Serinibacter salmoneus: one gene and its partner. The protein of the gene in region 1 interacts with the protein of each later gene in a pairwise test. Links are inferred from orthologs where the notes say so. Each region holds a gene or a part of one and is shown in the gene's direction. Other genes may lie near its edges.

Evidence for each region. The genes of interacting proteins can lie anywhere in the genome.
Region 2: the proteins of ATL40_RS10510 (region 1) and ndk interact in binary tests that used the Escherichia coli proteins (3 or more experiments, as listed by UniProt). The link is inferred for Serinibacter salmoneus from one-to-one orthologs.

The regions. Positions count from the first base shown.
Region 1 is NZ_PDJD01000001.1:2,349,881-2,357,907, forward strand. What follows is about bases 2,302-5,251. They hold ATL40_RS10510 (uracil-DNA glycosylase), read left to right. Parts: upstream 2,302-3,412; coding sequence 3,413-4,090; downstream 4,091-5,251. Other genes in these bases: ATL40_RS10500 (LytR C-terminal domain-containing protein), read right to left, coding at 2,341-2,997; ATL40_RS10505 (DUF3263 domain-containing protein), read right to left, coding at 3,024-3,311; ATL40_RS10515 (SGNH/GDSL hydrolase family protein), read left to right, coding at 4,128-4,988; ATL40_RS10520 (hypothetical protein), read left to right, coding at 5,125-5,251. Outside these bases: ATL40_RS10490 (phytoene desaturase family protein), read right to left, coding at 1-773; mqo (malate dehydrogenase (quinone)), read right to left, coding at 782-2,257; more of ATL40_RS10520, read left to right, coding at 5,252-5,646; ATL40_RS10525 (DHA2 family efflux MFS transporter permease subunit), read right to left, coding at 5,720-7,225; ATL40_RS10535 (RDD family protein), read right to left, coding at 7,510-8,027. UniProt on the Escherichia coli protein: Excises uracil residues from the DNA which can arise as a result of misincorporation of dUMP residues by DNA polymerase or due to deamination of cytosine.
Region 2 is NZ_PDJD01000001.1:964,503-969,030, forward strand. What follows is about bases 1,827-4,528. They hold ndk (nucleoside-diphosphate kinase), read left to right. Parts: upstream 1,827-2,817; coding sequence 2,818-3,240; downstream 3,241-4,528. Other genes in these bases: dhaM (dihydroxyacetone kinase phosphoryl donor subunit DhaM), read left to right, coding at 1,827-2,318; ATL40_RS04170 (DUF4233 domain-containing protein), read left to right, coding at 2,315-2,752; smc (chromosome segregation protein SMC), read left to right, coding at 3,248-4,528. Outside these bases: dihydroxyacetone kinase subunit DhaK, read left to right, coding at 1-883; dihydroxyacetone kinase subunit DhaL, read left to right, coding at 880-1,524; more of dhaM, read left to right, coding at 1,521-1,826. UniProt on the Escherichia coli protein: Major role in the synthesis of nucleoside triphosphates other than ATP. The ATP gamma phosphate is transferred to the NDP beta phosphate via a ping-pong mechanism, using a phosphorylated active-site intermediate.

The DNA.
Region 1 (8,027 bases):
GGCAGGTCGCGCCACGTGGTGACCGGCACGCCCGTGCGCACCACACCCCCGTGCGCCACCAGGTCCGCGAGCAGCGCGTCGGCGATCGCCTGGCTGCCACCCACGGGGATCGGCCAGCCGCCGGCGTGCGCGAGCGCCCCCAGCAGGAGCATCGTCCCCGCCGGCGCGAGCCCGGGCACCGGCGCAATGGCGTGGGCCGCCACGCCCGTGAGCAGCGCGGGCGCCTCCTGCCCGGTGAAGCCCCGATCCCACGCCACGGTCCCCTGGCCGAGCAGCCCGCCGGCGAAGGCGAGCGCCGCCCGCATCCCGCCCGCGCTGAGCAGCTCGGGTGGCACGGACCGCTTGTCGCCCATCGCGAGCGCGACCACGGCATCGGAGTGCTGCGCCAGGGGCGCCATCAGCGAGCGCCAGGCTGCGCCGTCGGGCCCCAGGCCCTCGACGGTGCGATCCAGGTCCCGCCACGCCAGGCCCGCACGGCCACCGTCCAACGGCTGGGCGTAGGAGACCTCCGGCACGGCGAGCCGCACCCCCCGGGCGGCGAGGTCGAACTCCCGCAGGAAGGGCGAGGCGAGCGCCATGGGGTGCACGGCGGAGCAGATGTCGTGCACCACCCCCGGGGCGAGCTGCAGGTCCAGGGTGCGTGATCCGCCGCCCAGGGTCTCCTGCGCCTCCAGGAGGGTCACCGAGAGTCCCGCCCGCGCGGCGGTGACCGCCGCGGCCAGGCCGTTGGGCCCGGAGCCGACGACGACGACGTCCGTCGCCTCCCGTGCCACGCTGAGGCCTAGACCGGCCCGCCCGGCTTGGCCGGGTCGGTCGCGCGCGGTGTGACGCCGGCGCCGAGGTCGAGGCTCGGCATGATCTCCGAGAGCCTCGTGAGCCACTCCGGGTGCTCCTCGCCGAAGCAGCGGGCCACCACCCGAGCCATCGCGTAGGCGGCCGTGGAGGCGCCCGGCGAGGCGCCGAGCAGGCCGGCGATCGACCCGTCGGAGGAGGTGATCACCTCGGTGCCGAACTCCAGGGTGCCGCCCTTCTCCGGGTCGGGCTTGATGATCTGCACCCGCTGACCGGCGGTGATGATGCTCCACCCCTCGCGCTGGGCGCCGGGGAACATCTTGCGCAGGGTCCGCAGCTTCGCCCCGGGCGTCGCCAGGAGCTCCTTGATGAGGTACTGCACCAGGCCGAGATTGTCCCGCGCCACCGAGAGCATCGGCACGATGTTCCCGGGCCGGATGGTGCGCAGCGCATCGAACACCGACCCGAACGCGAGGAACTTCACGCTGAACCCGGCGAACGGGCCGAACAGCAGCGCGGTGCGGCCGTCCACCACGCGGGTGTCCAGGTGGGGCACGGACATCGGGGGCGCCCCGACCTCCGCCCGCCCGTACACCTTGGCGTTGTGGCGCTTGACGATGGCCGGGTCCTCCAGGCGCAGGAACTGCCCCGCGATCGGGAAGCCGCCGTACCCCTTGATCTCCGGGATGCCGGAGGTCTGCAGCAGTCGCAACGCGCCGCCGCCCGCACCCACGAACACGAACTTGGCCTTCACGGTCCGCGGCTCCCCGATGGAGGTCCAGGAGCCGTCACGCAGCGCCAGGCGCCAGTGCTCGCCCCGGCGCTTGACGTGGCGCACGTGGGTGGCGGTGTGCACGACGACGCCGCGCGCCTTGGCGGCATCCAGCAGCGCCTTGGTCAGGGCACCGAAGTTGACGTCGGTGCCCTCCTCGGCGCGGGTCGCGGCCACCGTGGCGTTCGCCGGGCGGCCCTCCATCAGCAGCGGTGCCCACTCGCGGATCGTGTCGGGGTCCTCGGTGAACTCCATACCGGCGAAGTTCGGGTGCTCCGAGAGCGCCGCGTACCGCGCACGCAGGTACTCCACACCGTCGGCCCCCTCCACCAGGGTCATGTGCGGCACCGGCTGCAGGTAGGTGGACTCCTCGGGCAGGATCCCGGCTCGGGAGAGGTAGGCCCACAGTTCGCGCGAGGCGCGGAACTGCTGGTTCACGCCCACGGCCTTGGTGATGTCCACCGTGCCGTCGGGCGCCTGCGGGGTGTAATTCAACTCACACAGCGCCGCGTGCCCCGTGCCGGCGTTGCGCCAGGGGTCGGAGGACTCCTGGGCGGGGTCGGAGAGCCGCTCGTACAGGTGGATCCGGGCGGTGGGGTCGAGCTCGGACAGCAGCACTGCCAGGGTGGCACTCATGATGCCGCCACCGATCAGTGCGATGTCGACCTCGGCATCGCTGCGCTTGGGGGCCATAGGTCCTACCGTAGGCGCTCGGGGTGCCGTAGCGCCAAAACCCGTCAGTTGATCCGCGGGCCGCGCATTGCGCGGCGCGGGGATCAGCCGACGGTGTCGGCGCGCAACACCACGGCGATATCGGTGATGCTCGTGAGTTCCGAGACCGGCCCGATGCCCAGTTCGGCGGCGATCGCCTCGGCCTCCTCCAGCATCTCGGCGTTCGCGTAGAAGACCGTGGAGACCTGCGGCTGCGCGGACTCGTAGTTCCCGGCCGTCACGTTGGTCCAGCCGGCCGCCACGAGTTGCTCCTGCGAGGCACCGGCAGCACCGGCCACGCCGGAACCGTTGAGCACCCGGACCGGCAGCGCGAAGTCGAGCGTGACCTCCGGCTCGGTGGTCTCCTCCTCGGTGGGTTCGGCTGTGGTCTCGGCCTCGGTGGCCTCACCCTCACCCGCCTCACCGTCGGTCTGCTCACCCTGCTCGGCCTCGGCGTCGTCGGTGCCCTCCGTGGCCTCGCCCTCAGCGCTCTCGGTCGCGACGGACTCCTGGGATGTCGTGGTCGAGGCCGAGGAATCGCCACCGTTCGTGGCGATGTTCACCAGCACGATCGCGAGCACGGGGGCGGCGATCACCACGGCGATCAGGGGCCACCACACCGCCCACCACGGGCGGGGTGCGCGATGCACCGCCTGCGGGCTGCGTTCACGCCCGCGGCGGTCGAACTCGTCCTCGGGATAGGGGTAGTCGTCCGATGCCACGGTGCGAGACTAACGGGTGAGCCGCATCAAGACACCTCGCCCAGCCGACGGGCGCTGCGCGCCTCGTGCCGACCGGCGCGCATCCGGCGCAGTCGCTTGACCAGCATCGGGTCAGCGGCCAGCGCCGCGGGAGAGTCGATCAGGGTGTTCAGGACCTGGTAGTAGCGGGTGGCCGACATGCCGAACCGCTCGATGATCGCGGACTCCTTGGCACCGGCGAACCGCCACCAGCCGCGTTCGAACTCCAGCACGTCTGCCTCGAGCTCGCTGAGCTGCGCCGTCACCTGCTCGGCGAGGACCGTCTGCTGCGCCATCATCACCCTCCTGTCGCCCTGGTGGCCCAGTGTAGGGGGCGAGTCACACCCATGTCATTCGTGCCCGTGACGCCGCCCGCGGCACCTGAGAGGATGCCGACGTGGCGACGCAACCCCTGGACACGCTCATGGCACCCGACTGGGCCGAGGCCCTCGCGCCGGTGGAACCCGCGATCCGCGCCATGGGAGAGTTCCTGCGCGCGGAGGTCACCGCCGGCCGCGGGTACCTGCCGGCGGGCGAGCACGTGCTGCGCGCCTTCCAGCGCCCGCTCGCCGACGCCCGAGTGCTCATCGTGGGTCAGGACCCCTACCCCACCCCGGGTCACGCGGTCGGGCTGTCGTTCTCCGTCGCCCCCGAGGTGCGCCCGATCCCCCGGTCGCTGCAGAACATCTACACCGAACTCACCGAGGATCTCGGGGTGCCACGCCCGACCTCGGGCGACCTCACCGGATGGGCGGACGGCGGCGTCGTGCTGCTCAACCGGGTCCTCACCGTGACACCAGGGCGCGCGGGATCGCACCGCGGGAAGGGGTGGGAGCAGGTGACCCAGCGGGCGATCGAGGCCCTCGTGGCGCGCGGCGGCCCCCTGGTGGCGATCCTGTGGGGGCGCGACGCGCAGGGCCTGGCGCCGATGCTCGGCGAGGTGCCGATCATCGCGAGCCCGCACCCCTCGCCGTTGTCCGCACGCTCGGGGTTCTTCGGATCCCGCCCGTTCTCACGCGCGAACGCGGCGCTGCGCGAGCAGGGGGCCGACGGCGTGGCGTGGGCGCTGCCGTAGCCTCGCCCGGGCGGGGCACCTGCGGCAGGATGGGACCATGCATGAGGTTCGGTGGTCCTCCTACCTGGCGCTCGGCGACTCCTTCACCGAGGGGCTGTGGGACGTGCTCGACGACGACGGCTCCCCCAGCGTTGAGCTCGCCGCCTGGGCAGCGGTGAACTCCCAGACGCCACAGGCGCACTCCTTCCACCTGCGAGGGTGGGCCGACCTGCTGGCGGGTCACCTCGCTCAGGCACGCGGCGCGCAGGGTGATGGCGGCCTGCGCTACGCCAACCTCGCCGTCCGGGGCTGGCAGCTGGGTCAGATCATCGACGAACAGGTGCCGCAGGCCCTCGCGATGAAGCCGGACCTGGTCTCGCTCGTCGGCGGCGGGAACGACATCCTGCGGCCGGCCGTGGACATCGACACGGTGGCCGACCGGCTGGAGGAGGCCGTGGCCACGCTTCGTGGGGCCGGGATCGACGTCCTCCTGGCCACCGGGATCGACGCCAAGGGGTCGACCCTGATCTCCACCACACGCAGCAAGGTCGGCATCTTCAACTCCCACATCTGGTCGATGGCGCGCCGCCACGGCGCGATGGTGCTGGACGTCTGGGGGATGCGGAGCCTGCGGGACTCGCGGATGTGGAGCAGTGACCGGATCCACCTACTGGCGGACGGGCACCGCCGGGTGGCGCAGGCCGCGCTCGTGGCGCTCGGCCTGGAGCCGGAGGACCATGCGTGGGACGACGTGGAGACCCCGCTGACGCCGCTGGGCACCCGGCAGCGCCTCACGGCCGATGCGGAGTGGCTGCGCGAGCACGCCGGCCCGTGGGCCGCGCGACGGCTGCGCCGCGCGGTTCCCCACGACCTGCGGCGCGCGAAGCAACCGGACTGGCTGGAACTCGACGCTCGCTGACCTGCCCTCACCCCGCACGTGTGACACACCTCACCCCACGGGTCCGCGATGGCTGGGTATGGTCGATCGCGAGCACGTTTGCCCCCATGAGACCGCGGTGGGCACCGTGAAGCCAGTATCACACCAGGGGGGTTCCATGTCCGATTCCGCCATGCGTCCGCACGCGAGCGCGACCACGCGTCGCACCGTCCTGAAGGGCGCGGCCTGGAGCGCGCCGGTCGTCGCCACGAGCCTGGCCGTTCCCGTCGCCGCCCGCGCATCGACCCAGCCCTCCGGCGCAGCCACGGGTCGATTCGCCTCCTGTGGGGGCGGCACCCAGCAGGGCGAGATCACGGTCGAGTTGGCGGGCCTGCCGGTATCGAGCAGGTGGCGCCTCATCACCGAGATCTCCTGGGTCGATGGGGTGCCCGCGTTCGACCCCGCCGACGTGCTGGTCGAAGGACCTGTGGACACCCGCAGCGCCACCGCGGGCTCCGCCACGGTGGAGTCCTCCGCCGCGAGCGGTACCTGGACGATCACCACGCCCGCCTACGACTCCATCGAGCGTTCCTGGAGCGCATACGTCCACGCCCACGTGGTCTCGGCGGACGGATCCATGGACCTGGTGACCACCTCCAACGCCATCTACGTCGACGGCCCGGAGTGCAGCGCCTCCTGACCACGACCACGAGAGCCCCCGACCGCCATGCGGCTCGGGGGCTCTCGTCATCCGTGGGATCGGGTGATGGCGCTCAGTGCGCCGCAGCCGCGCGATCGGGCTCTGCGGCCGCCGCCGAACCGACGCCGCGGCGCAGGAGCAGTGCGAGCCCCGCCGCGGCCATCCCGATGGCACCGCCGATGAGGAAGGCCAGGTGCGTGCCCTGCGACAGCGCCTCGACCTCGCTCGCGCCGCCCTCGATCGCGGCGACCTCCCGGGTCACCATGATCGCGACGAACGCCGCGGTCCCGGCAGCGCCCGCGAGCTGCTGCAGCGTGCCGATCATGGCGGAGCCGTGCGGCACCAGCGGTCCGGTGAGCGATCCGAGCGCCACGGTGAACATCGGCGTGAACACGAGGGCGAGACCAAGCGACATGAGGATGTGCGCGGCGGCCATCAGCCACACCTGCTGCGGGCCGACGGCGAGCAGCACCAGGGCGCCACCGGCGAGCACGAGGCCGGGAACCACGAGGGGGCGCGCCCCGAGCCGGTCGCACAGCCGGCCCACGGTTGGGCCGAGCAGCCCCATCGCCAGGGCGCCCGGCAACATCACCAGCCCCGACCCGAGGGGGTCCAGCCCGAGCACGTTCTGGGCGTAGAGGGGCAACAGCAGCATGACGCCGAACATGGAGAACATCGCGATGCACATGACCGCGGTCGCGATCGCGAAGTCACGCACCGTGAGCACCCGGATGTCCAGCAGGGGCCCGGTCCCTCGGACCAACGCGAGCTGCCGCAGGCCGAAGACCACCAGGGCGAGCGCCCCGACGACGATCGGCAGCCAGACCGGGACGACCGGGTCGGCCTGGGCTGCTTCGCCGAGTCCCGCCAGGCCGTAGACCAGCCCGCCGAAGCCGAGGATCACCAGGGGCAGGCTCAGCGCGTCCAGCGGGGTGTGGTTGCCCTCCGCCTCGCCGCGCACCCACAGCCAGCCGGCCACGAGCGCCAGGAGCGCGATGGGCAGCACGAGACCGAAGATCCAGTGCCAGGACAACGACTGCAGCACGAGGCCGGAGGCGGTGGGGCCCAGGGCCGGCGCGGCCGCGATCACCAGGGAGACCATGCCCATCACGCGCCCACGGATGGCGATCGGCACCACGCTGATCACGGTCGTCATGAGCAGGGGCATCATCACGGCGGTCCCGGAGGCCTGCACCACGCGGGCACCGAGCAGCAGGGAGAAGGTCGGCGCGAGCGCGGCCAGCGCCGTCCCGATGCTGAACGTGGTCATCGCGAGGAGGAACGCGCGCCTGATCCCGAGCCGGCCCAGCAGCCACCCGGTGGTGGGGATCACCACGGACATGGTGAGCAGGAACGCCGTGGTCAACCACTGCCCCTGGGCGGGCGTGATGCCGAAGTCGTCCATGATCGGTGGGAGGGCGACCGCCATCGTGGTCTCGTTGAGGATCACCACGAAGGCGGACACGAGCAGCAGGGCGAGCAGGCGCCGGTTCGCGGGCGTGAGCCGGGCCGCGTGCGGATCGAACGGGAGCGGGTCGTGCGGTGCGGGCGCGTCGGCCTGCGGCGAATGGGTTGTCATGAGGTCCCTGAGGTGCCGGAGTGGGATGCGAGCATCAGTATGACCGTCGCGGTCAAGCGGATTCATCGGTCGTGCCCGCACCGGGAGTCGGTGCCGCTGCGGGGGTCCTCCCCGCGGTGATGGAGCCCCCTATCGGATTCGAACCGATGACCTGCTGTTTACAAGACAGCTGCTCTGGCCAACTGAGCTAAGGAGGCGCGCGCCGCGCGTACGCGGCGCCTCGCATCATGCCACGGGCGCACGCACGAACCCAACGTCGGATCGCCTCGGGCGCTGCTGGACCGTCACAGAGTGGTGAGAGCGGAGGCGGGCAGGGTGCAGGTCGCGACATCCCGACCGTTCTCCCGCAGCCGCAGGAGGAGGTCCTCGCGTCCGTCCCGCTGGGCGAGCACCTCCGGCCCCGCATCGAGCACGAGGGTCCCGCCGTCCTCGTCCAGCATCGCGAGCCCGCCCCGCTCGAGCAGCGGCCGTGCGGAGCCGTCGACCCCGACAGCCCAGAGGCTCCCCTCGGCTCCGGCGAGGTCGCCGGAGCCGTCCTGGCTCGCCCACGGCGCATCCGAGGTCCACGTCCACTCGGCGCTGAGGTCCATGCCGTCGCTTGTCCGCGTCACCCACAGCCGTCGCTCGGTCACCTCCATCGCCATGAGGTCGACCCGCACCCGGGGTACCGGGTGGTCCCACCCGCTCGACGTCGTCACCTCGCACGCCGCACTCACGCGCGGGCCCGGGTCGTGGGTGATGGTGGTCATCAGCGGGAACGCGAAGGCGAGCCCGAGGCCGCAGACGAGCCACGCGGCCAGCG
Region 2 (4,528 bases), 1.4 Mb from region 1 along the record:
CGGCGCGGTGGCGGGCAAGGTCGGCATCGTCTCCGGCGGTGGCAGCGGGCACGAGCCCCTGCACGCCGGGTTCGTCGGGGTCGGCATGCTGGACGCCGCAGTCCCGGGCGCCATGTTCACCTCGCCCACACCCGACCCGATCGTCGTGGCCACCAAGGCCGCCGACTCCGGTGCCGGCGTGCTGCACATCGTGAAGAACTACACCGGCGACGTGTTGAACTTCGAGACGGCCGCCGAGCTCGCGGACGCCGAGGACATCGAGGTCGCCACCGTCATCGTCAACGACGATGTCGCCGTGGAGGACTCCCTCTACACCGCCGGGCGCCGCGGCGTGGCGGGAACCGTGCTCGTGGAGAAGATCGCCGGGGCCGCCGCGGAGCGGGGCGACGACCTCGCCGCCGTCACCCAGGTCGCCACGGACGTCAACGCCAACATGCGCTCCATGGGCGTGGCGCTGACAGCCTGCACGGTGCCGCACGCCGGCAAGCCGTCCTTCGAGTTGGCCGATGACGAGATCGAGATCGGCATCGGGATCCACGGCGAGCCGGGACGCCGGCGAGTGCCCCTGGCCTCCGCCGACGAGATCACCGACATGCTGCTCGACCCGGTCGTGGAGGACCTCGGCGTGGGCGAAGGGGAGGAGGTGCTGCTGCTGGTCAACGGCATGGGCGGCACCCCGGCCTCCGAGCTCGCGATCGTCTACCGCCACGCCCGTGCGCGGCTGGAGGCGCGCGGCATCACCGTGGCCCGCTCCCTGGTGGGCAACTACGTCACCAGCCTGGAGATGCAGGGTGCCTCGGTGACCGTGCTGCGCCTGAGTGAGTCCATGAAGGAGCTCTACGACGCTCCGGTCAAGACGGCGGCGCTACGGTGGGGCCTGTGACTGCACAGCTCAACGCCGCCTGGGCGCGGCGCTTCATCGACCTTGCCACCGACGTCGTGACCACCAAGCGGGTGGATCTGTCCGAACTGGACCGGGCGATCGGCGACGGTGACCACGGCGAGAACCTGGCGCGCGGCTTCGCGGCCGCCAACCGGGCGGTCCAGGAGTCCGAGGCCGACACCGTGGGCGGGGTGCTGAAGCTGGTGGCGACCACGCTGATGTCCACCGTCGGTGGTGCCGCGGGGCCGCTGTACGGCACCGCCTTCCTGCGCGCGGCGAAGGTGAGCAACGTCGAGGCGATCGACGCCGTCGGGGTGCACACCCTGCTCGATGCGGCGCTGGAGGGCATCGTCGCGCGTGGCAAGGCGAACGCGGGTGACAAGACCATGGTCGACGCCTGGACCCCCGCGGTCGAGGCCGCCGGGGAGGCCAGCGCGGCCGGGGAGAGCCCGGCCGCGACCCTGCGGGCGGCGGCCGACGCCGCGGCCCGCGGGGCCGAGGCCACCGAGCCGCTCGTGGCCCTCAAGGGGCGCGCGAGCTACCTCGGGGAGCGCAGCGTCGGGCACCGCGACCCCGGTGCCGAGTCCAGCGCACTGCTGCTGGACGCCGCTGCACGCGCCGCGGCCGAGGACTCCGCATGACCACGCCGGACGCCACCGCGCGCACGGCGGTGGGCACCGCCACGGTGGGACTCGTGCTGGTGTCCCACTCCGCTCTACTGGCCGCGGGCGCCTGCGAACTGGCCTCGCAGATGGCCCGGGACGTGGTGCTCAAGCCCGCCGGAGGCACCGACGACGCCCGCCTGGGCACGAGCTTCGACGTGGTCGAGCGGGCCGTGGCCGCCGAGCTCGACTCCGGTTGCACCGGGGTGGTGCTGCTCGCCGACATCGGCTCCGCCCGGATGACCGCCGAGGCGGTGATCGACATGCTCGAGGACGAGCGGGTGGTGCTCGCACCGGGCCCGTTCGCCGAGGGTGCCGTCGCCGCCGCGGTGGCCGCCCAGACCGGCGGCGACATCGCCCAGGTGGTGGGCGCTGTCGCCGCTGCGGCACGGCAGATCACCAGCGAGCTCGCCGAGGCAGCGGCCGAGGCCGAGGTCGAGGAGGAGGCCGAGGAACTCCTGGAGGAGGCCGCGGTCGTGGACGAGGCCGAGGAACTCCTGGAGGAAGCCGCCGCGCAGGAGGTCTCCGCCGTCGTCGCGGTGCGCAACCCCCAGGGCCTGCACGCGCGCCCCGCCGCGCAGCTCGCCCAACTGGTCGCGGGATTCGACGCGCAGGTCACCCTCAACGGGGTGAACGCCGCCAGCCTGCTCTCCCTCATGGGCCTGGGCCTGAAGGCGGGCAGCGAGGTCACGGTCGTGGCCGAGGGACCCGCCGGGAGCGAGGCGTTGCGCGCCGTCGTGGAGGCGTTCGAGGACGGATTCGGGGAACTGTGAGTTCCGCACCAGCGCCGCAGGTGCCGCAGTCGGCACCTGCGGCGCCCCGCTCCGCGCGCCGCCTGTTCTCCGCCACCGTCCTGTCGTTGGAGGCCTTCGTGGTGTTCTTCGCCGCCCTCGCCGCCTACGGTCTGGCTGCCGTCCCCACCAGGCACCTGATCGTGGTGGGCTCGGTGGCGGCGCTGGCCTGCCTCGTGGCGGCCGGCGCACTGCGCTGGACTGCAGGGTACGTGCTCGGCTGGGTGATCCAGGCAGGCCTGCTCGTGGCGGGCCTGATGATCCCCGAGATGCGGGTGCAGTTCCTGATCGTGGCGGTCGTGTTCGCGCTGCTGTGGGTGATCGGGCTGCACCTCGGCGCCCGGATCGACGCCGAACGCCAGGAGCGCTACCTGGACGAGCTCGACCACGCCGGTCTGCCACGCCCCAGCCGCTAGCACACACACCCGCCGGCACACCCACCTCCCGCTCGGTGCCAGTGCCGGGCGGTAGTCTCGGAGCCGTGACCGAGATCCAGCGCTCCCTTGTCCTGCTCAAGCCAGACGCCGTGGCGCGTCGCCTCACCGGCGAAGTGCTCCGTCGCATCGAGGCGAAGGGCTACACCATCACCGCCCTGCAGATGCGCACCGCCGATGAGGCACTGCTCGCCGAGCACTACGCCGAGCACGTCGGCAAGCCCTTCTACCCGCCGCTGGTGGAGTTCATGAGCTCCGGCCCGCTCGTGGCGCTGATCGTCGAGGGCTACCGGGTGATCGAGGGCATCCGCACCCTCATCGGCGCCACCGACCCCACCGCCGCCGCCCCCGGCTCGATCCGCGGCGACCTCGCCGGCGACACCGGCGAGAAGGTCCAGCGCAACCTCGTGCACGCCTCGGACTCCCCGGAGTCCGCCGAGCGCGAGATCGCGCTCTGGTTCGCCGCCTGAGACCCACGTGTACCTGAGGTCGCTGACGCTGCGGGGCTTCAAGTCCTTCGCGTCCGCCACCAGCCTCACCTTCGAGCCGGGCATCACCGTGGTGGTGGGGCCCAACGGCTCCGGCAAGTCCAACGTGGTCGACGCCCTCGCCTGGGTCATGGGCGAACAGGGCGCGAAGTCGCTGCGCGGCGGCCAGATGGCCGATGTGATCTTCGCGGGCACCTCCTCGCGGCCGGCGCTCGGCCGTGCGGAGGTGTCCCTCACGATCGACAACGCCGACGGCGCACTGCCGATCGACTACACCGAGGTGACGATCTCGCGCACCATGTTCGCCTCCGGCGGCAGCGAGTACGCGATCAACGGCACCACCTGCCGGCTCCTGGACATCCAGGACCTGCTCTCCGACTCCGGCCTCGGCCGCCAGATGCACGTCATCGTCGGGCAAGGGCAACTCGATGCGGTCCTGCGCGCCACCCCGGAGGAACGGCGTGGCTTCATCGAGGAGGCCGCCGGGATCCTCAAGCACCGCCGCCGCAAGGACAAGGCGCTGCGCAAGCTCGAGTCCACGGCCGGGAACCTCGCCCGGATCAGCGACCTGGTCACCGAGATCAGACGCCAGCTCGGCCCCCTGGCCAAACAGGCCGCCGTGGCCCGGCGAGCGGCCGTGATCCAGGCCGATCTGCGCGACGCTGCGGCCCGGCTCCTGGCGGATGATCTCGCCGCCGCGCGCCAGGGGTTGCAGGAGGGCCAGGCCGACCTGGCGGCGATCGAGGCACGCAAGAGCGAACTCGAGGCGACGCTCGCGGGCGCCCAGCGGCGCTATGCGGAGCGCGAGGCCGAGGCGGAGCAGGCCGCTCCAGCCCTGGCCCGGGCCACCGAGCAGTGGTACCGCCTCAGCGGTATCCGCGAACGACTGCGGGGAACCGTGTCGCTCGCCGCCGAGCGGCGGGCACTGCTGGACTCCCAGGCCGGTGCGCCACGCACGGGCCCGGACCCGGATGAACTGGATGCGCAGGCCGCGCGCGCCCGCGAACTGGACGCGGAGATCGCCGCGGAGGTCGAGGCAGCCGAACAGGCGTTGGCCGAGGCGACCACCCGCCGTCAGGCCGCCGAGGCCGCTGCCGCCGAGCATGAGCGCGCACTCGCACGGGTGCATCGCGCTGCGGCGGAGCGCCGCGAGGGGCTGGCCCGTCTGGAGGGGCAGGTGGCCGCGGCCACCAGCCGGATCGAGGCCCAGCGCGCCGAGATCGAACGACTCACCGCCGCGCGAGCCGACGCCACCGCGAGGGCCGAGAGA